One region of the Bacillus sp. SRI_025 genome, then DNA from elsewhere that is predicted to be linked to it. Evidence: riboswitches for the same ligand, from Rfam matches in the RefSeq annotation. Region 1 holds a riboswitch; each other region holds the start of a gene.
What was found. Region 1 has a riboswitch for S-adenosylmethionine ahead of AC20OE_RS03515 (sugar ABC transporter substrate-binding protein). Riboswitches for the same ligand answer to the same signal wherever they lie in the genome.

Region 1 (5,233 bases):
GCTTGCTTGACGACCGAGTCAACTTCAACTGTCCAGCCGAAGATATCTGGCTGTGTTCCTTTTTGGATGCCAGTAATGGCTTCATACAATTTCTTGGATACTTCGCCTGTTTGACCATTTTGGATCACATATGGCTGATCATGATAAATTAATTCCCCGACAGGAGAGATCACGGCTGCCGTTCCAGTCCCAAAGATTTCTTCAAGCTCGCCAGATTGATGTGCTTCAATTAACTCATCAATTGAAATTTTGCGCTCTGTGACTGGAATTCCCCAATGCTTTAACAGCTCAAGTACAGAGTTACGTGTGATGCCTTCTAAAATGCTGCCGTTCAATTCAGGCGTCACGATTTCTCCGTTGATTTTAAAGAAGATATTCATGCTGCCGACTTCTTCAATGTATTTTTTCTCGACCCCATCAAGCCAAAGAACTTGTGAAAATCCCTTCGTTTCAGCCACTTGCTGTGCTTTAAGGCTTGAGGCATAGTTTCCAGCTGTTTTGGCATTTCCTGTTCCACCCTTAACGGCACGGACAAACTCATTTTCAACGGCAATTTTGACCGGATGAATGCCTTCTTTATAGTATGATCCCACTGGAGATAAGATTATGATCAGCTTATACGTGCTAGACGGTGCAACGCCTAAATACGGCTCAGTGGAAATAATGAATGGACGAATATACAAGGAAGTGCCCTCTGCATCAGGTACCCAATCCTTATCAATGCGAATGAGTTCATTTAAGCCCTCTAATACTGTTTCCGAATCAATTTGCGGAATACACAGGCGGTCATTGGATCTGTTTAAGCGTTCCATGTTCTTTTCCGGACGGAATAAGAGAATTTTTTGATCCTCAGAAACATAAGCCTTTAATCCTTCAAAAACAGATTGACCATAATGGTAGACCATCGAAGCTGGATCCATTGGAATAGCCTGATAAGGAATAATTCTTGGATCATACCAGCCTTTATCAATTGAATAATCCATCACAAACATGTGATCTGTGAAGATTTTTCCGAATTCAAGTTGATCAGATTGAGGTTTTGGTTTTTTTGTTGAACTAAGTTCAACGCGGATGGGTTGTTTTGGCATTGTAAATCTCCTTGCTGTTTGATTATTTGAAAATTCTAATAATATGAAATAATTATGATTCTATTCTATACCTTCACAAAATATTAGCAATAGGTTTTCTGGAATTCAGACAAGAAAAATCTGTTAAAGCGCTTTCCTTCTCTCTGCTGTCAGTTTGGCTCATCTCCCCCCTTTTTAAAAAAGAAATAAAATCCAAATACGTTATTAACTGATTAATCTGACAATTTAAAAACGAATGATTTTCCTGTAAGATATTCTTTCAACCATACACCTTTTGACTAGTACATTGCAAGGGACATTGTCATATTTTAATCCTCTTTTTTTTAACCGATAAAGGAAGAAGAGAAGGGAAAGGAGCAAACAACAAGATGAAACGAGCGATACCAAGCATTTTACTCATTGTATTCATGTCCATGATCAGTTTTGGCTGTCAGGCGATGACAGAGGAAGCTGGTGCTAAGCAAAGCACAGCTTATTACGTAGCGGTAAACGGAAACGATAAAAACCCGGGAACAAAGCAAAAACCTTTCCGCACACTGAAAAAAGCAGCAAGTATGGCGAAGGCTGGGACAACCATTTATATGAGAGGCGGTACATACAAAGAGAAATTGATTGTCCGCCATTCCGGAACAAAGAAAGCACCCGTTGTCTTTCAAGCTTACGGAAAAGAAAAACCTGTGATTAGCGGGGCATCCCTTAAAGGAAATCAAGCCGATGGCGGTCTTGTCACGGTCGATCAAAAGAGCTACATCACCCTCAAAGGCCTGACTGTAGGACATCTTAAGACGAATAAAGAAGATTTAACACCAGTTGGTATTTTCATCAAAGGAAGCGGTAAAGGCGTTAAATTGCTCAATAACCGAGTGTATGACATTCAGACGAAACATGAAAATGGAAATGCACATGGAATTGCTGTCTATGGGACAAAAGCTCCTGCAGCAATAGAAGACATTGAAATCAAAGGAAATACCGTTGAAAAATTAAAACTGGGCTTCAGTGAAGCGCTTGTGCTAAATGGAAACGTCAAAAAGTTCCGTGTGACACATAACACGGTCCGGCACACTGATAATATTGGCATTGATTTAATTGGTTTCGAGAACGTAGCACCCTCTAAAAAGTATGATCAAGTTAGAAATGGAGTCGTCTCTAGAAACATGGTATATGAGATTACGAGTGCAGGGAACCCAGCCTATGGAAGCGACATCTCCGCTGGCGGAATTTATGTTGATGGCGGAAAAGACATTGTGATCGATCATAACATCTCACATCACAATGACCTGGGGATTGAAGTCACAAGCGAACATAAAGGAAAAATGGCAGATCGCATCCGCATCGAACACAATCAAGTATATTTAAACCGTTATACAGGCATATCTATTGGCGGCTATGATACGAAGCGTGGCGGTACAACCAATACGACGATTTCACATAATATTTTGTACAAAAATGACACAGCCGGCTTAGAAGGCGGCCAATTGCTAATGCAGTATCAAGCAGTGAACAATCGAATCACGAATAATATCATGACGGCTAGCGCCTCGCATTACTTAGTCGTGAATCTTTATCAAGTGAACCAAAAGAATACCTTCCAGAAGAACGTTTATGATGATCGCAAAGGTGCGAAAGCATCACAGTGGATTTGGCGCGGGAAATGGATGGAAGGCTACAAAACCTATCTCTCTAATAGCGGTCAAGATAAAGGATCAGCCCATCTCAACCCACAATTTGTGAATGAGAAAAAATATGATTTCCGTCTGAAGAAATCATCACCTGCTAAGAAAATTATCGGAAGCTGATGATATTTTAGAAATTTTCAAAAAAGTCATTGACATTGATGTGACATCACATTAAAGTAAAGAAGACATTTCAACGAAAACAAATTTCATAACGGATCTCTTATCAAGAGAGGCAGAGGGACTGGCCCTATGACGCCCAGCAACCGTTTCTATTATAGAAATTGGTGCTAATTCCTGCAAAGCTGTTACAGCTTTGACAGATAAGAGAGGAAGACTTCCCGATACATGTTTCATGCAACGGTGATCAAGCCTCTCTTTCCAAGAGAGGCTTTTTTTCGTCTCTTTTTCGAATCAAATGCCTGTTTGACAGGCGTATTTCCACTTTTTTACCTAGTTTTCCGATGTGAAAAATTTAAAACAACTTGAGGAGGAACAGCAATGAAGCGTAAGCATTTTACATCATTTCTTGTCTTATTAACGGCATTAACCGTCCTATTATCTGGCTGCGGCACTGGATCAAGTGCAGGCTCAAAGGCAAATGCAAACGAAAAAGTCTCTTTTGACAATGTACCGAAGCGATTTGCAAAGGGACAGGGAGCAAAAATTAAAGTCATCCGCAAAATTGGAGGAGACGATCATACAGCTCAATTTTTAGCTGGAACGAAGGCAGAAGGTGAAGCACTCGGCTTTACGGTAGATGTCTACACCGCCAATGGTGATACAGCGAAATTCCATGATGCCATCTCTCAGGCGCTGGAAGAAAATTATGATGGCTTTATCATCTCTCACGGGGACGACGAGGCGACAGTCGCTGATGTGAAAAAGATCACAGCGAAAGGCATTCCGGTTGTAGCGTTTGATTCGAATCCTAAGCTAAAGGACATCAAAGGGGTTACAGTGACGTCTCAAGATGACGAACAATTAGCGAAAAAATCATTAGACGCGCTCGTGTCTGATTTTAAAGGAAAAGCAAATATTGCGTACCTGTGGGTAGATGGATTCCCGCCAATGGTGAGACGAAATAAGGTCTATCAAGAAACGCTTAAACAACATTCAGGGATCAAGGAGCTTGACCGCTTTGGTGTAGCCTCTTCTGATACGTCTGTTCAAACGCAAAATGCAGTAGCAGCCATGCTGAATAAGTATCCAAAGGGCAAACTGGACGCTATTTTTGCCACATGGGATGCCTTTGCCATTGGGGCAGCAAGAGCGTTAAAGGAAGCAGGAAGAACAGAAGTGAAGATTTATGGGATTGATGTGTCAAATGCTGATCTTCAAGAAATGACAGCGAAGGACAGTCCATGGAAGTACACAGCAGCGGTTGATCCGAAGCTCATCGGCGCAGTCGACGTGAGGATTCTTGCGAAGAAAATAGCTGGTGAGAAAACACCATCTTCCTATGACCTTGAGGCCTCTCTCATCTCGCAAAAGCAGCTTCAACAAGCAGGAAAAGCCATTAACATGGTCAATCTTGCAGACGAAGTGAAGGGATTCGGTTCATCGACTGCTTTTGAGGAAGATTGGATGAAGACTTTGAAGAAGCATTATACAAAATAAGCGACGTGCACTCTCTTTCCATAGAGGGTGTTTCGTTTTTCAGATGATATCAAGAGAAGGAGGACACCTATGACAGCGCCGCTTGTTCGTATGAAAAATATTTCAATTGAATTCCCAGGGGTCAAAGCTTTAGATCAAGTGAATTTCACATTAAAAAAAGGGACGGTCCATGCACTAATTGGAGCAAATGGTGCTGGGAAGTCCACGTTAATGAAGGTTCTTTCTGGCGCTCATTCCCACTTCGACGGAACCATCCACATCAATGGCCAGGCGGCAACTATTCAAACCCCAAAGGATGCATCCTCATATGGTGTGCAGACGGTCCATCAAGAAGTGGATACGGCTCTTGTTCCCTACTTAAGTGTTGGCGAGAATATGATGATGCATGAGATTGAGAAAAAAACATTTGTCAGCTGGAAAGAGCTGCATCGCAAGGCGGCTCAGCTATTAAAAGAAATGGACATCGACATCTCCACAAAACGACTTGTCAGCGATCTGACCCTTGCTGAAAAACAGATGGTGCTCATTGCTAAGGCCGTTTCCATTCAATGCAGCATTTTAATCTTAGATGAACCAACAGCTCCGCTTAGTCATGCAGAAACAAGCAAATTATTCTCCATGATTGATCGGCTGAAACAGCATGGGACAGGGATCGTGTTTATCTCTCATCGCATGCCTGAAATTTTCACCATCTGTGATGAACTGACAGTGATGCGAAATGGAACGGATGTCGCAGCTCACCTTGTCAAAGACACAAATCCGCAGCAAGTCATTGAAGAAATGCTAGGTGCGCCATTAGAGGAACAATTCCCGTCTCGCAAACCTTTGAAAGATGCACCTATTGTGCTTCAA
Region 2 (5,233 bases), on a different contig from region 1:
AAATAATGTCACTTGCAGGAATTCCATATTTCTTCGTTAACAAATCATGCGAACGTATAGCAATTTCAAGCTTTCGTTCTGCTGTCACAGCCATTCCTATTTCATCAATTGTGCCAACAACAAGTGCACCGCCATATAGCTTCACAAGAGGTAGAATCTCTTCAAAACGTTCCACGCCATCCTCAAGATTAATAGAATTGATGATGGCTTTCCCTTGAGAATAGGTGAGTGCCTTTTCAATCACGTGTTTATCCGTTGAATCAATGACAAAAGGAGCTTTCACCTTTTTCATCGCTTCTTGTAAAAAGCCTTCCATGTCTGCTGCCTCATCACGGTCTGGATCGGCGAGACACACATCAACGACGTGAGCGCCATTTTTCACCTGAGCACGAGCAATTTCTGCTGCTTCTTCAAACTTTTGTTCCGCAATGAGCCGTTTGAATTTGCGAGAACCAATGACATTGGTCCGTTCGCCTACAAAAAGAGGACGCATTGAATCCTCATAAATAAGGGGCTCAATTCCTGATACGGTATGCTGCGGTGATTCGCGAGTGATATGACGCGGCTGAATCGTGCGTACTTCATCTGACAATGCTTGAATATGTGCAGGTGTCGTTCCGCAACAGCCGCCGACAATATTTAACCAGCCTTCCTTAGCAAAGGCAGCGATTTTTTTAGCAAGAGAAGCAGGGGATTCATGATATTGGCCTTCTTCATCTGGGAGACCAGCATTCGGATAGCAGCTCACCGCTGACTTTGCGATGGAGGAGAGCGTGCGGATGTGGTCTGTCATAAATTCTGGACCAGTCGCACAGTTCAGGCCCACACTGATGGGTTTCATATGCTCAAGAGAGATATAAAAGGCTTCGATATCCTGACCAGCAAGGGTGGTGCCCATTGGTTCAATCGTTCCTGATACCATGAGTGGTAATTGAATGCCCGTCTGCTGAAAGGCTTCCTGAATTCCTTTGAAACCAGCTTTTACATTCAGCATGTCTTGGCTTGTTTCTAAAAGAAGGGCATCACACTTTCCGTCAATTAGAGCGTGGGCCTGTTCTTCATAGTTTCTGACGAGCTCACTGAAGGTTGTGCCGCCTGTTACAGATAATGTTTTCGTTGTTGGGCCCATTGCGCCTACAACAAAACGTGGCTTATCCGGTGTGGAGAAACGGTCTGCTTCAGCCTTTGCCAGCTGTGCAGCTCGAACATTGAGTTCATAGGCAAGGTGGCCAAGCCCATATTCATCAAGGACGAGCTTTGTCGCGCCGAACGTATTTGTTTCAATGAGATCGGCACTTGCTTCGAGGTATTCCCTATGGATCGCACGGATGATGTGAGGGGCTGTCACATTCAAATACTCGTTACAGCCCTCATACTCTTCTCCGCCAAAGTCCTCTGCTGTCAGGTTGGCGTTTTGAATCATTGTGCCCATTGCACCATCAAGGACGAGGATGCGTTTTTTGAGCTGTTCAGTGATAGTTGACATGGATGTTAGACTCCTTTTCTTTCTGATGGATGTAGGTGGTCAGTTCTGCTGTTAAATCTGATCGAAGGAAAGGAGTAATTAAATAAATGCCATTAAACAATTCGCAGGCTGTATCTAATAAAGAGCGGGCAATCGCTAAACCTTCTGCTCGCTGCTTTTCTTTATCCTCGCCAGCCTTAGCCATAATGTCACGAATAGAATCAGATAATTTGATGCCGGGAATTTCGTGATGAATAAACTCTGCATTTCGGCTGCTTGTTAACGGCATAATTCCGATGTAAATTGGTTTATCCAAGTGGCGGCTTTCCTCATGAATTTTCACAAGCTGTTCTTCAGAATAAACAGGCTGTGAAATAAAATAATCAGCGCCGTATTCGATTTTTTTCTCAAGACGTTTGACCGCTTTATCAATATGACGCACATTTGGGTTAAACGCGCCAGCCACTGAAAAATTGGTCTTTTTGCCAAGAGGCTTTCCTGAGAAAGAAAGGCCTTCATTAAATTGCTTGATGAGACGAATCAAATCAAAGGAGGTTAAATCATACACAGATGTTGCACCTGGGAAGTCTCCAATTTTAGATGGATCGCCTGTGATCGCTAAAATATCGGTTAATCCAAGAGTATCGAGCCCCATTAAATGGGATTGTAACCCAATCAAATTACGGTCGCGGCATGTGATATGAACAAGAGAACGCATATCAAGCTGCTGCTTTAATAATGCGCCGCAAGCGACATTGCTAATGCGCGGAGTCGCAAGAGAATTATCGGCTAACGTTAACGCATCAATGCCAGCATTCTTTAATTCATTTGCAGCAACGAGAAATTTTTCGAAGTTCAGCTTCTTCGGCGGATCGAGCTCTACGATAATCGATCGTTTTTCCACAGCCAGCTCATCAAGACCTGGCTCAGTGCGCTGATCTTGGATGGAAATGATTTCTTCTTTTAACACTTTCACTTCTTTTTCAGTGATCGGTGCTAAATCTTTGATCGCTTCAGCCATTGCGCTAATATGCTGAGGTGTTGTTCCACAGCAGCCTCCGATAATGCGTGCGCCCTGATTTCTAAATTCAAGTGCACTTTTTCGGAAATAATCGTTATCTGTATCATAGACGAGTCTGCCTTCTTCAAGAGAGGGGAGACTGCTGTTAGGATAGACTGATAAATGCGAATTTTCTAAAAGTGGAACGCCTTCGAGTGCCTGAATCATGTGATAAGGGCCCAGCCTGCAGTTGATGCCGACGACATCTGCACCAAGAGATGATAACTCAGATAAACCATCCTTCAGCGGGGTACCATCCTGCAAAACGCCTTGTTCATGCATAGAGACATTCATGACAATCGGGAGAGTCGTTTCTTTGCGAGCAATTTGGAGAACAGCCTTCGCTTCTTCTATGTCATAATACGTTTCAAGCAATAATCCGTCAGGCTCTTCATTTAATAGGATGTACAGCTGCTCTCTAAAGCTTCGTTTGATTTCTTCTATAGAGTAGGCATTTTTGTTAAACGTTCGAATGCCGCCAATTGTTCCGAGAACATAAGCGGAGCCAGCGGCTGCTTTTGCAATTTGTACCGCTTTTGTATTGATGCGTTTCGTTTCTTCCTCTAAGCCGTAGCGGGACAGTTTAATATAATTCGCACCGTATGTGTTCGTTTGGATGATGTCAGCGCCTGCCTGCACATATGCTTCGTGCACGCGTTTCACTTCATCCTCTTTCGATAAATTTAATTCTTCAAAACAGCGGTCAATGCCGTAAGAGTATAAAAGTGTTCCCATCGCTCCATCAGCTATCAGCACGCGATTTTGTAAGTCTTGTAATAGGCCCATTGTATTCCTCCTTATTTCTATGTAACAAAAAAAGCCTTCTGATAAGAAGAAGACTTTTTGGCTGTATCGTAATTCTTCTCCTTATCTTCCAAGCAGTTGCTTGCTGGATTTAGCACCTTGGTCATAGAAAATAGATTTCTACTACACCGGTTGCTGAGGCTTCACAGGGCCAGTCCCTCTGCCTCTCTTGATAAGAAAGCAATATGAACATGTCAATGAATTGAACTTCCATCAACTGTAACGAAAAATGCAGAAATAATCAATGGAAAATTTGAAATTTATCGAAAATTTATAAATTGGACATCAATCGGCAAATCAGCCTTACGCATAAGAGAAATAACCTCTTGTAAATCATCTTTATTTTTCCCTGTCACACGCACTTGGTCATCCTGAAATTGTGATTTCACTTTGATGCCAGACTGCTTGATGAGTGCGTTGATCTTTTTAGCGTTGTCTTGATCAATCCCGCTGATCAGCTTCGCACGCTGGCGTACTGTACCGCCAAGGGCATGCTCGGTTTTTCCGTAATCGATGTTTTTAGTTGGCACATTTCGTTTGATCAGCTTTGTCACAAGTACATCTTTTAGCTGCTCAAGCTTGAAGTCATCATCAGAAATGAGAACAAGTTCTTCTTTTTCGAGAGAAATATCACTTTTACTTCCTTTAAAATCATAACGGTTTTTAATTTCTTTCAGCGCTGCTTGAACAGCGTTTTGCACCTCAGGCAGTTCGACTTTCGATACAATGTCAAATGAGCTTTCTTTTGCCATCACACATGACCTCCAAGTATTGATATTGCGTCTATTTTATCATGCCAATAGGCGAAGAAGAAACTTTATCGAAGAGTTGAGGCAAAGAGTTCAGCCGGCTGCGGTATAAATCGTGACCAGTTTGTCCACTTTAGCTAACAGAACTAGAGATGTTCATGCGGGGAGAAGTATAGTAGAATAAAGTGAATCAAAAGATGAACGAACGCTCTTTTATGGGCAGATAGGAAGGAAGAGAACATGAGACCAGGTGAGCAACTGACCTTGCAAATAGAGAACGAAATGGAATACGGCTACTTTTTGACAGATGGTGAAGATTCGGTTCTCCTGCACCGCAGTGAAATGACAGAGGATCTTGATGACCGAGATGAAGTAGAGGTTTATTTATATGTAGATCATGAAGAAAGACTCGCTGCCACAATGAAAATTCCTACAATTAACGCACATACATATGGCTGGGTAGAAGTTGTAGACGTGGTAGAAGACATGGGCGCATTTGTCGATGTTGGACTGTCAAAGGATGCACTTGTGGCAACAGAACACCTCCCGCCATTTGAGGAAGCATGGCCGAAAAAAGGAGACAAACTCTACTGTATGCTGAAAGTCACAAGTTACGGCAGAATGTTCGCAAAACCAGCCACAGAAGACGTGATCAGTGAATTGTTTACTGAGGCACCAGAAACCTTAATGAACAAAGAAATTACTGGAACAATCTATCGTTTAATTGCGACAGGTTCTTTTATGTTGACAGATACAGGTGTGCGAGGGTTTATTCACCGCACGGAACGAAAGGAAGAGCCAAGACTAGGATCGACCGTTACAGGACGCGTTATTGCAGTGAAAGAGGATGGAACCGTGAACGTTTCTCTGCTTCCTAGAAAACAGGATGCATTATCTGTCGATGCAGAAGAAATTTTAACCTATATGAGAACAAGAAACGGCGCCATGCCTTACGGAGACAAAAGTGATCCAGAGGATATCCGCGAAAGATTTCAAATGAGCAAAGCCGCCTTTAAACGAGCACTAGGTCATCTGATGAAAAATGATCTCGTTTACCAAAAAGAAGGCTGGACATACGAGAAAAAGTGAGCATTTGCTCACTTCAGCGTGCAGACAAACCCTCGCATTCGGTGTCAGTCCTGCGTGCCGGTGCTC
Region 3 (5,233 bases), 520 kb from region 1:
AACCTCCAGCAAATTCTCTTCTGTCGCCCCTTGATCGAGCGCTCCCTTTGTATGATAAATCATGCAGTATTCATCCTGCGCGTGAATACTGATGCCGAGGGCAATCATTTGTTTTTCCTTTTGCGTTAATGAATCGCTTTGAAAGCACTGCTCCGTAAATTCATTAAATTTCTTTCCAAACACCGGCATTTTCTTCTGGAATTCACCCATTGCGGTTTTATAATCAGTCAGTGATTGCTGCATGGATCCGCTCATATGCTGTTCATTCATTTTGATTCCATCCCTTCAGGTCATTTGTACGTTTTTATTATGAGCGAGATTTGAAAAAATACACAAAAAACCTCGCTTTGAAAGAAGCGAGGTTGCAGATTGTTGACAAAGGGCTAAAATGATCTTTATTTTAGCCCTTTGTCTTCCTTTCAGCGTGATAGAAAACCTTTGCATTCTAGGAAGGGCGAGTACCGGAGCAGAGCGAATTTGACATTCGTGAGCACCGGAGCGCAGAACTGACAAAGAATGCGAGGGTTTGTCTACATGCTGAAACCTCGCTTTGAAAGAAGCGAGGTTGAAATGTTGTTATTCAGATACAGGCAATACTGCACCGTCATATTTTTTGTCGATGAATTCTTTGATTTTATCAGAGTGAAGAACTTCCATTAATGCCTTGATCTTATCTGATTTTTCGTCACCTTTGCGAACCGCAACGATGTTTGCATATGGGTTGTTCTTTGTTTGCTCAAGTTCGATTGAATCTTTTTTCGGATTCAATTTATTTTGGATCGCATAGTTGACGTTGATAAATACAGCATCGCCTTCACTGTTTTCATAAGCTTTCGCAGTTAATTCAGGCGCGATTTTTTTGAATTTTAGGTTCTTTGGGTTTTCTTTAATGTTCTTTACTGTTGCGTTGATTGTATCAACCTTTGGATCAAGTTTGATGACACCAGCATTTTGCAGAAGGGCAAGCATACGGCCTTGTTCAGCTACGTTGTTTGTCATGATGATTGTTCCGCCGTTTGGAATATCTTTTACTGATTTGTATTTCTTAGAGTAGATACCGAAAGGCTCAAGGTGAACCGCACCAGCACTCACTAGGTTATAATCTTTGTTTGATTTATTTTCTTCGTTTAAGTAAGGGATATGTTGGAAAAAGTTCGCATCCACTTCTTTTTCAGCTAACGCTTTGTTGTACATTTTATAATCGCTAAGTACTTTCACTTTTAAATCGTAGCCTTTTTCTTTTAGAAGTGGTTTTGCTTCTTCAAGAATTTCGGCATGCGGCGTTTTTGATGCGGCAACCGTAATGGTTTTGCTTTCACTTGCGTTATTAGATGAACCGCACGCAGCTAAAATACCTGCAAATGCTAGAAATAGTGCACTTAAAATCAATTTCTTCATGAATAAATCCTCCCTTAACGTTTATCAATTTTATTTGTAATCAAATCACCGATTATTTGAATAATAAAGACGATGATGAGAATAAACACAGTGGCTACAAGTGTGACATCTGTATTACCAGATTGGTACCCTTCCACATAGGCGAGGTCACCAAGTCCGCCTGCTCCAATTGCACCTGCAATCGCAGTAGAGCCAATTAGAGCAATCGCTGTTACGGTAATACCTGAAATAAGGGCTGGCAATGATTCTGGCAGCAATACTTTGAAAATGATTGTCGATGTTTTTGCTCCCATTGATCGTGCTGCTTCAATGACTCCTTTGTCTACCTCACGCAGTGCAATTTCGACAAGACGTGCATAGAATGGAGCTGACCCTATGACAAGGGCAGGGAGTGCTGCATTTGGACCAAGAATCGTGCCCATAATGAGTTTTGTAAATCCTAATAATAGAATGATTAGAATGATAAAAGGAATCGATCTGAAAATATTGACGACTGCCCCAATGACGGTGTTAATCGGTTTATTTTCCCAAAGACCGCCTTTTCCTGTAAGGAAGAGCAGGAGCCCTAGGATAATCCCGATGACAAAGGCAAATGCCAATGAAATCAGTGTCATATAAACTGTTTCTCCTGTTGCACTCCAGATGACGTCTAAATCAACGTTCGGAAACCATTTCTCAAACATATGTCATCACCTCGATTTCAACCTGTTTGCTTTGGATATAGGCGATGGCTTTTTCTACCTCGGTCTCTTCTCCATTAATGTGGATAAAGAGTGTTCCAAACGCGCCTTCCTGCGTTTGAGAAATCTTCCCTTGAAGGATGTTCACATCGACATGAAACGATCGAATGATTTCTGTGATCAGTGGCTGCTCGGCAGAATCACCGATAAAGGACAACCGTACGACCTGACCTTCTTTTACTCGCTCTAGGACGTGCTCGATTGTTTCTTTCGCTTCCTCTGGTTCCGCAAGCTGTTTCACAAATCGCTTCGTCATTTCTTCCTTCGGCTGTCTGAAGACGCGCAATACTTCGCCTTCTTCGACAATACGTCCATTTTCCATGACTGCGACGCGATGACAAATTTTGCGAATGACGTGCATTTCATGTGTAATGAGCACAATCGTGAGCCCTAACCGTTTATTGATATCGGCCAAAAGCTCAAGGATTGAATCGGTCGTTTGCGGATCTAGCGCAGATGTCGCTTCGTCACATAGAAGAACCTTTGGATCATTCGCTAATGCTCTCGCAATGCCGACACGCTGTTTTTGCCCGCCGCTCAGCTGAGACGGGTATGCATTTTCTTTTCCTTCTAAACCGACCAATTTAATCAGTTCATTCGCACGTTCTCTCCGTTTCGATGTCGGTACACCTGCGATCTCAAGCGGGAACATAATGTTTTGTCTCACCGTTCTTGACCAAAGTAAATTAAAGTGCTGGAAGATCATGCTGATTTCTTGTCTTGCTTTCCGAAGTTTCGCATTCGATACTTCATTGATCCGGTTGCCTGCCACTTCAACAATTCCTTCTGTTGGCAGCTCCAGACCGTTTAATAGGCGAATAAGCGAGCTTTTTCCTGCACCGCTATACCCGATAATTCCGAATATTTCACCTTTATCAATATCCAAGTTGACGTCTTTCACGGCATCAACATTTCCGCTTTTTGAATGATACGTTTTTGATACATTCTGTAAATGAATCACAGTCTGATCACCTGCTTTCTTGCTGAATCTATAGGTTTCCATCACATACGTTATTTATTCTTCTTTCTGTCATGACTCTAGCCTGACGTCAGGTCAGTAAAAAAGACCTAACTGCAACGCAAGCAGAAAGGCCTTTTATGTCAATTACGCCTTTCTCTCATCTTTCAAAGCGCTGCGGCTTTGAGTGAATTGGCACCAATTTCAGCTATGCTGACGGTTGCCGGGTTTCATAGGGCACGTCCCTCCACCTCTCTTAATAAGAGAAAATATGTTGTTTTATGTGATGTTCATGTTTTTACTAACGTAGAATATCATGCTATCTGAGATATGTCAACGCTGTAAATCGCTAATTTCCAAGTAAACAACTACGTTATCATTTTTCGAAAAAAACCGTTCGTCAGCCAAAGCACTGCCTCTAGTCTAAGGAGCGCACGGAATGACCCTTTGACTTTGACTTGTCCTCTGCTGATTAACTGCTGTAAGGACATATCTCCATCTAATAATTGTAGAATCTCTTTCCTCTCACCATAAAAGATGAGATCCGATAACTCAATTGCAGGTAGTTTCTTCACTTCACCACGTTCATCCACAATCAATGTACAAGAGTCAGTTTCCGCCTCAAATGTAATCTTCAAGGATGATGATGAGAGCAGCGGTTTTAATAATAAACGCTGCCCTGTGTTACCATGGGCTTTCACATTTTCCACATGTATAACCTCCCTGTCATTTGGTTATACATAACATTTCTCTACAAACATCTTCTTGTCCTTTATAAATAACTCGACAAATTTTCAAATGAATTTCTTGAAATATGACAAAAAACCGCTTTATTTAGCGGTTTCAATCATTTCATGAAGATATGGAACTGAGTGAAAGGCATAGCCTTTTTGCACCAATTCTCCTTTTTTAAAAAGTAGAAAGCAAGGAACACTCTCGATCTCAAATGCTTTTGCAAAGCCTGGTGAGTAGTTTAAATTGTTTTCGTAAAATGGTACATCCGGCTGCATGGCGTCTACGACTGCCAGCATTTTCTTTGCCAGCTGGCATGTTCCACAAAACGGTGTATATAAGTATAAAAGAAATAAATCGTCCTCTATCTCTTTGAATTCGTGTTCTTCAATCTCTTTCATATACGTCCACCCTCATAAATATTTCGAATGAACATCAATGTTTGCAGCTAATAGGATAGATGCAATGTGGGCTGACGGTGAAGCGGCCACTTCGCGGTACGTTCTGTCGACAAAAAGATGAAGTGCTTCAGGGAATTCTTTTCGAAATTGCTTCCGCAGTTTGTCGCCTGCATCGTCACTGTCTGCTAGTATGTAAACGTCTTTCCCCACTAAATCGTCCACAAGCTGGTCCAGCTTCGATGTACTGATCGTGCCATTGGTGCAAATGATGGTAACAGGTTCACTTATGACTTCTTTCAGCTTTTGTTTATCTGTTTTACCTTCTACAATGATGACCTTTTCTATCTCGACATTCATCACGATCACCCGGCCCTTTTGACGTTGATTCACTTCTTCCTTAGATTACAATCTTTCATCCAGGTTGTAAAGATTGGGCGCCTCGTCATCAAAAAGACTGCAGTTTTTGTTCACTGCAGTCTCCTCTGTGATTAGCACCACCCATTTTCATCGTCACAGTCTACATATTTTTCTGTCCCATCGGTCAACGTATCCGTTAGACGATAAAAACGATTTTGATCATAGGAATATCCCGATTTCAGCTCATATTGGTTTTCACTAATCATTGTGCCAATCTCTTCATTTTGATGATAAAGCACCATGCCGCTTTCTTTGAATCGTCCAGTGACATGCTCTGTTATATCCACCTGTTCTTTTTGAAAAGACAAATTGGACACCCCCCATAAAGGTAGAGTGTCCAATTTCACATGAATTAGTCTTCTTTTGTCATTTCTTCATATTGCTCAGCAGTCATTAAGTTCTCGATTTCAGATGCATCAGCTGGTTCTACAACGATCATCCATGCTTTTTCATATGGAGAGTCGTTGACGAATTCTGGGCTGTCATCCAGCTCATCGTTCACTTCGACGATTGTGCCATTGATCGGTGCATAAAGTTCAGAAACTGTTTTCACTGATTCTACACTTCCGAAAGGCTCGTCCGCTGTG
Region 4 (5,233 bases), on a different contig from region 1:
GCGGTAGCAAAACCTGAAAATCATCAATACTCCTCATTCCGTGGAACAGCGAAATTAAAAAAGGCCGCTGCCGCTTTTTATGAAAGAGAATATGGCGTTACGCTTGATCCAAAGACGGAAATTGCGATTTTATTTGGCGGGAAAGCAGGGCTTGTTGAGCTGCCTCAATGCCTGCTGAATCCGGGTGATACGCTTCTCGTCCCTGACCCAGGTTATCCTGATTATTGGTCAGGTGCTGTACTTGCTGGAGCTCATATGGTGACCATGCCACTTCTTGAAAAAAATGATTTTTTACCTGACTACGATTTGCTGCCTGAGGATGATAAGAAAAAGGCGAAATTAATGTACTTAAATTACCCCAACAATCCGACGGGGGCTACGGCAAGCCGTTCATTTTTTGAAGAAACCGTGACATTTGCGAAAGATCACAAGCTTTGTGTTGTTCATGATTTTGCATATGGCGGCATTGGATTTGATGGAGAAAAGCCGATCAGCTTTCTGCAAGTAGATGGAGCGAAAGAGACGGGAATAGAAATTTACACATTGTCTAAAACGTACAATATGGCAGGGTGGAGAGTAGGATTTGCAGCAGGTAATCCGTCTGTTATTGAAGCGATTGAGCTTTATCAGGATCATTTGTTTGTCTCGTTGTTTAAAGCCACGCAAGATGCAGCAGCGGAAGCCCTATTAAGCGATCAAACGTGCGTACGGGTGCAAAATGACCGATATGAGAAAAGACGGAATGTGTGGATAGCTGCCTGCAAAGAAATTGGCTGGGAAGTCAGTGCTCCAAAGGGATCATTTTTTGCTTGGTTAAAGGTGCCAGAAGGATATACATCTGAAGCCTTTTCTGATTTATTATTAGAAAAAGCGCATGTTGTTGTAGCGCCAGGTAATGGCTTTGGTGCTCACGGTGAAGGGTACGTGAGAGTAGGGCTTCTAACAAGCGAGGAGCGGTTACAAGAAGCTGCTCAGCGCATCGCTGCCTTGAAGCTGTTTGAAAAAAAGCCATTGACAACATAAAAAAATGGTGCGATAATTCAGGCAATATTTAAGAAAATTGAATATTCTTATCAAGAGTAGGCAGAGGGACTAGCCCAATGAAGCCCGGCAACCGACTTCCATGAAGCACGGTGCTAATTCTTGCAGCAAGCGCTGAGAGATAAGATTCGGATGAATAACACGAAATAACCTCTTTAAGGCGCTCAAGAAGCACTTGAAGAGGTTTTTTTATTGAACATATGCATGATGCAATCGAAAGGGGATTCCTAGTGAGTGAATTACTGGCAACATACGTATTAACACATCGAGAGGATGAACAAATAAATCGAAAAGCGGAGCAGATCGCGCTTGGTTTAACAGTTGGATCATGGACGGATTTGCCTCAGCTCAAAAAGGAGCAGCTTCAAAAGCATAAAGGCCGAGTTGAAAAAGTATTAGAAAAGGCTGCTCCAGCCGAAAATGGCCTTTATCAATCAGAGGTGACCATTGCTTATCCTGAGGCAAACTTTTCAGCAGATTTACCAGCTGTTTTCACGACGATTTTTGGAAAGCTTTCACTAGACGGAAAAGTGAAGCTAGTCGATATCCAATTTTCTGAAGAATTTAAAAAAAGCCTGCCAGGACCGGCATTTGGAATTGATGGCATACGAAATAAGGTAAATGTATTTGATCGTCCATTATTGATGAGTATTTTTAAAGGTGTTATCGGCCGTGATATGCAGGATTTAAAAGAGCAGCTCCGTTTACAGGCATTAGGCGAGGTTGACCTCATCAAAGACGATGAAATTTTATTTGAAAGTCCATTAGCTCCTTTTGAAGAGCGAATCAAAGAAGGAAAAGAGATTTTAAAAGAAATCTATGAAGAGACAGGACACCGCACGCTGTATGCTGTCAATTTAACGGGCAGAACCTTTGACCTGAGGGATCGAGCGAGAAAGGCCGCTGAACTTGGAGCAGATGCGCTCTTATTCAATGTCTTTGCTTACGGTCTTGATGTCATGCAAAGCTTAGCTGAGGATCCAGATATTCCACTGCCTATTATGGCGCATCCCGCAGTGAGTGGTGCATTGACATCCTCTACTGAATATGGATTCTCGCATTCTCTTCTTTTAGGCAAATTAAACCGATATGCTGGCGCTGATCTGAGCCTCTTTCCCTCACCTTATGGATCGGTTGCACTTCCGAAAAAGGATGCCCTTGGAATCTATGAAGCTTGCGTGAAAGAGGATACGGTTCAAAAAACATTCCCTGTCCCGTCAGCAGGCATTCATCCAGGAATGGTTCCAGTATTGATCAAAGATTTTGGAATTGATCATGTGATTAACGCAGGTGGAGGCATTCACGGACATCCGCGGGGAGCCATCGGCGGAGGGAAGGCATTTCGTTCGATCATTGATGCCGTTATACAGGAAGAGTCTATCCAAGATAAGGCGGCTTCCTGCCAAGACTTAAAAGCGGCACTTGATCTTTGGGGAAGGGTAGCAGAATAATGAAAAAACCAATTGTGTGTTGTGATTTTGATGGAACAATTACAAAAAATGATAATATCATCCGCATCATGAAACAGTTTGCACCGAGTGAATGGACGAAACTGAAGGATGGTGTCCTGTCAAAGGAAATTACCATTCAAGAAGGCGTCGGGCAGATGTTTCAATTACTGACAAGTGATCAGAAGGAAGCCATTCAATCATTTATTTTAGAGGATACAGAGATTCGAGAAGGATTTAAGGAATTTGTGGATGAGGTAAAAAAAGCAGACATTCCTTTCTATGTACTTAGTGGGGGGATGGACTTTTTTGTCTACCCCATCCTCGAAGGCATTGTCGATCGAGACGATATTTATTGCAATCATGCATCATTTGGGGAAGAGCATATTCAGATTGAATGGCCGCATGCCTGCGATACGCAATGTCAAAATGGATGCGGATGCTGCAAGCCCTCAATCATTCGAAACCTGACTCATGAGGATGATTTCATCATCATGATCGGAGATTCAGTGACTGATGTGGAGGCGGCGAAACATGCAGATCTTACGTTTGCGCGCGACTACTTGCTCAATGAATGTCAAGAGCTCGGGCTCGTACATAAGGAGTTTGACACATTTGTTGATCTACACGCGCAATTTGTTCAAATAAAGGAAGTGAAGGAATGGCAGACGCAAAGAGCAAACGCTGGCAGGAGCTAGCAGACGTTAAACGTGAACTGGCCCAAAGAGACTGGTTTTTCGGAACAAGCGGTAATTTATCGATCAAGGTGTCGGATGATCCAATCACGTTTTTGGTGACGGCAAGCGGCAAAGATAAACGAAAAGAAACAAATGAAGATTTTGTGCTAGTAAATGCGGCAGGCCAGCCCCATGATCCGAACGAGACGCTTAGGCCATCAGCTGAAACACTGCTTCACACGTACGTGTATGAACGGACGAAAGCAGGCTGCTGTCTCCATGTCCACACCATTGATAATAATGTGATGTCAGAGCTGTATGGGGATAAGGGAGAGATTCGTTTTAAAGGCAACGAAATCATCAAAGCGCTTGGTTATTGGGAAGAGGATGCAGAAGTGTCGATTCCGATTATTGAAAATCCAGCTCATATTCCGCATCTTGCAGAGCAATTTGCCAAACATCTGACACTAGAGGCGTCATCTGGTGCTGTACTCATTCGCAATCATGGCATCACGGTCTGGGGAAAAACAGCCTTTGAAGCAAAACGAGTATTAGAAGCATATGAATTTTTATTTAGCTATCACTTAAAATTAGCGCTGTATCAACAGCAGCTTGTAAGATAAAAAGGAGGAAAAGCACATGGCGACGATTTTGATTCACAATGAAGAGAACACATTACTTGAGAACGAGCAAGAGGTTGCATCATATTTAGAAAACCAAGGGGTTATTTATGAGCATTGGGATATTGAAAAGCTGCCAAACCGTTTATCAGAAAAGTATGATTTAACCGATGAGGAAAAGGAAGAGATTTTGACTGTTTTCCAAAAGGAAATCCAAAGTATTTCTGAAAAAAGAGGGTACAAAGCGCAGGATGTGATTTCATTATCTGATGCCACGCCAAATCTTGATGAGCTGCTCCAAAACTTTAAACGTGAGCATCACCATACAGATGATGAAGTACGCTTTATTGTGAGCGGGCACGGAATCTTTGCTATTCAAGGCAAGGATGGCGTCTTTTTTGATGTAAGATTGAACCCAGGTGATTTAATTTCTGTTCCGCCAAACATCCGTCATTACTTTACACTTCAAGAGGATCGCAAAGTGGTCGCAGTTCGCATATTTGTCACAACTGAGGGCTGGGTGCCAATTTACGAGGAAGAAACGGTTTAATGATAGAGCTGATCATTCCGCATGAGGCGGAAGATCAGCTTTTTTTTAGGAAATTAGACATAAAATGTGAAAGAAAATAGTTGATTTTGATCTTCTGTATAGGATAAAATTCTGTTTAATCAATGTGACAGTCCTGTCCAAATTTGAAGTTTACCCCCAAATTTGATTGGGTAAAAGGTCTTTAGGCTGTAAAAAATTAAATAAAATAAGCATATTTAATTTAATTTACAAATAAAGTATAATTTTGGTGTCGGATCATTTTGAGCATAGACAGTCGAAATCATTGCGGGAGCTGAGATCATGAATATTTATGTAAGGAAAGAACAATTGCTGATGTCCATTGATGAGAAGAGAAAACAGATGGTAGAAGCTGCTCAAGTGGAAGGGTACACTGGTGAGATGACAATTAAATATAGTCAAGAACTGGACAACCTGATGAATGAGTATCAGCATCTTCTTTTTCATGAGAAACAATCTGCCCCCTCCTTTCATGATCTTGTGTCTCAAATGAGTCTTTTATCTGTGAACCGCCCCTCTTATTGACATGAAAAACCGGTCTTGCATAAGCAAAACCGGCTGACATCTTCAGCTATGCTGAGTGAGCAGAAGGAAGCATGATCATAACAGTCGTTCCTTTATTCACTTCGCTATGAATATCAATTGTTCCGCCATACATCGAAATGATTCGTTTACACACGACAAGCCCAAGACCCGTGCCTTTTTCCTTCGACGTAATAAAGGGGAGGAAGATGTGCTTTAACATCTCTTCTGGTATGCCTTCACCTGTATCCGCTACTTTAATGATGACATGTTCTTTTTCAGCTTCGATCACAATCTTCAAATGACCGCCGTTTGGCATCGCTTCTAAAGAGTTCTTTGCTACATTTAAAACGACTT

Region 2: it holds a riboswitch for S-adenosylmethionine, as region 1 does, so the genes downstream of both, AC20OE_RS11280 (bifunctional homocysteine S-methyltransferase/methylenetetrahydrofolate reductase) here and AC20OE_RS03515 (sugar ABC transporter substrate-binding protein) in region 1, are expected to answer to the same signal.
Region 3: it holds a riboswitch for S-adenosylmethionine, as region 1 does, so the genes downstream of both, AC20OE_RS00870 (methionine ABC transporter ATP-binding protein) here and AC20OE_RS03515 (sugar ABC transporter substrate-binding protein) in region 1, are expected to answer to the same signal.
Region 4: it holds a riboswitch for S-adenosylmethionine, as region 1 does, so the genes downstream of both, mtnW (2,3-diketo-5-methylthiopentyl-1-phosphate enolase) here and AC20OE_RS03515 (sugar ABC transporter substrate-binding protein) in region 1, are expected to answer to the same signal.

The regions. Positions count from the first base shown of each region.
Region 1 is NZ_JBYEGB010000001.1:679,956-685,188, reverse strand. It holds gene AC20OE_RS03525 (branched-chain amino acid aminotransferase) at 1-1,088, opposite strand, end outside; gene AC20OE_RS03520 (right-handed parallel beta-helix repeat-containing protein) at 1,457-2,884, shown strand; SAM riboswitch class I at 2,982-3,091, shown strand; gene AC20OE_RS03515 (sugar ABC transporter substrate-binding protein) at 3,263-4,381, shown strand; gene AC20OE_RS03510 (sugar ABC transporter ATP-binding protein) at 4,451-5,233, shown strand, end outside.
Region 2 is NZ_JBYEGB010000003.1:301,735-306,967, reverse strand. It holds gene metH (methionine synthase) at 1-1,486, opposite strand, end outside; gene AC20OE_RS11280 (bifunctional homocysteine S-methyltransferase/methylenetetrahydrofolate reductase) at 1,470-3,311, opposite strand; SAM riboswitch class I at 3,390-3,508, opposite strand; gene AC20OE_RS11275 (YajQ family cyclic di-GMP-binding protein) at 3,590-4,081, opposite strand; gene AC20OE_RS11270 (CvfB family protein) at 4,319-5,167, shown strand.
Region 3 is NZ_JBYEGB010000001.1:156,266-161,498, forward strand. It holds gene AC20OE_RS00855 (carboxymuconolactone decarboxylase family protein) at 1-270, opposite strand, end outside; gene metQ (methionine ABC transporter substrate-binding lipoprotein MetQ) at 577-1,398, opposite strand; gene AC20OE_RS00865 (methionine ABC transporter permease) at 1,413-2,081, opposite strand; gene AC20OE_RS00870 (methionine ABC transporter ATP-binding protein) at 2,074-3,099, opposite strand; SAM riboswitch class I at 3,254-3,362, opposite strand; gene AC20OE_RS00875 (SCP2 sterol-binding domain-containing protein) at 3,465-3,806, opposite strand; gene AC20OE_RS00880 (thioredoxin family protein) at 3,927-4,229, opposite strand; gene AC20OE_RS00885 (toprim domain-containing protein) at 4,242-4,586, opposite strand; gene AC20OE_RS00890 (YusG family protein) at 4,718-4,954, opposite strand; gene gcvH (glycine cleavage system protein GcvH) at 4,999-5,233, opposite strand, start outside.
Region 4 is NZ_JBYEGB010000003.1:104,598-109,830, reverse strand. It holds gene AC20OE_RS10210 (pyridoxal phosphate-dependent aminotransferase) at 1-1,023, shown strand, start outside; SAM riboswitch class I at 1,068-1,169, shown strand; gene mtnW (2,3-diketo-5-methylthiopentyl-1-phosphate enolase) at 1,272-2,492, shown strand; gene AC20OE_RS10200 (2-hydroxy-3-keto-5-methylthiopentenyl-1-phosphate phosphatase) at 2,492-3,187, shown strand; gene AC20OE_RS10195 (methylthioribulose 1-phosphate dehydratase) at 3,151-3,789, shown strand; gene AC20OE_RS10190 (1,2-dihydroxy-3-keto-5-methylthiopentene dioxygenase) at 3,806-4,336, shown strand; gene AC20OE_RS10185 (aspartyl-phosphate phosphatase Spo0E family protein) at 4,637-4,879, shown strand; gene kinD (sporulation kinase KinD) at 4,926-5,233, opposite strand, start outside.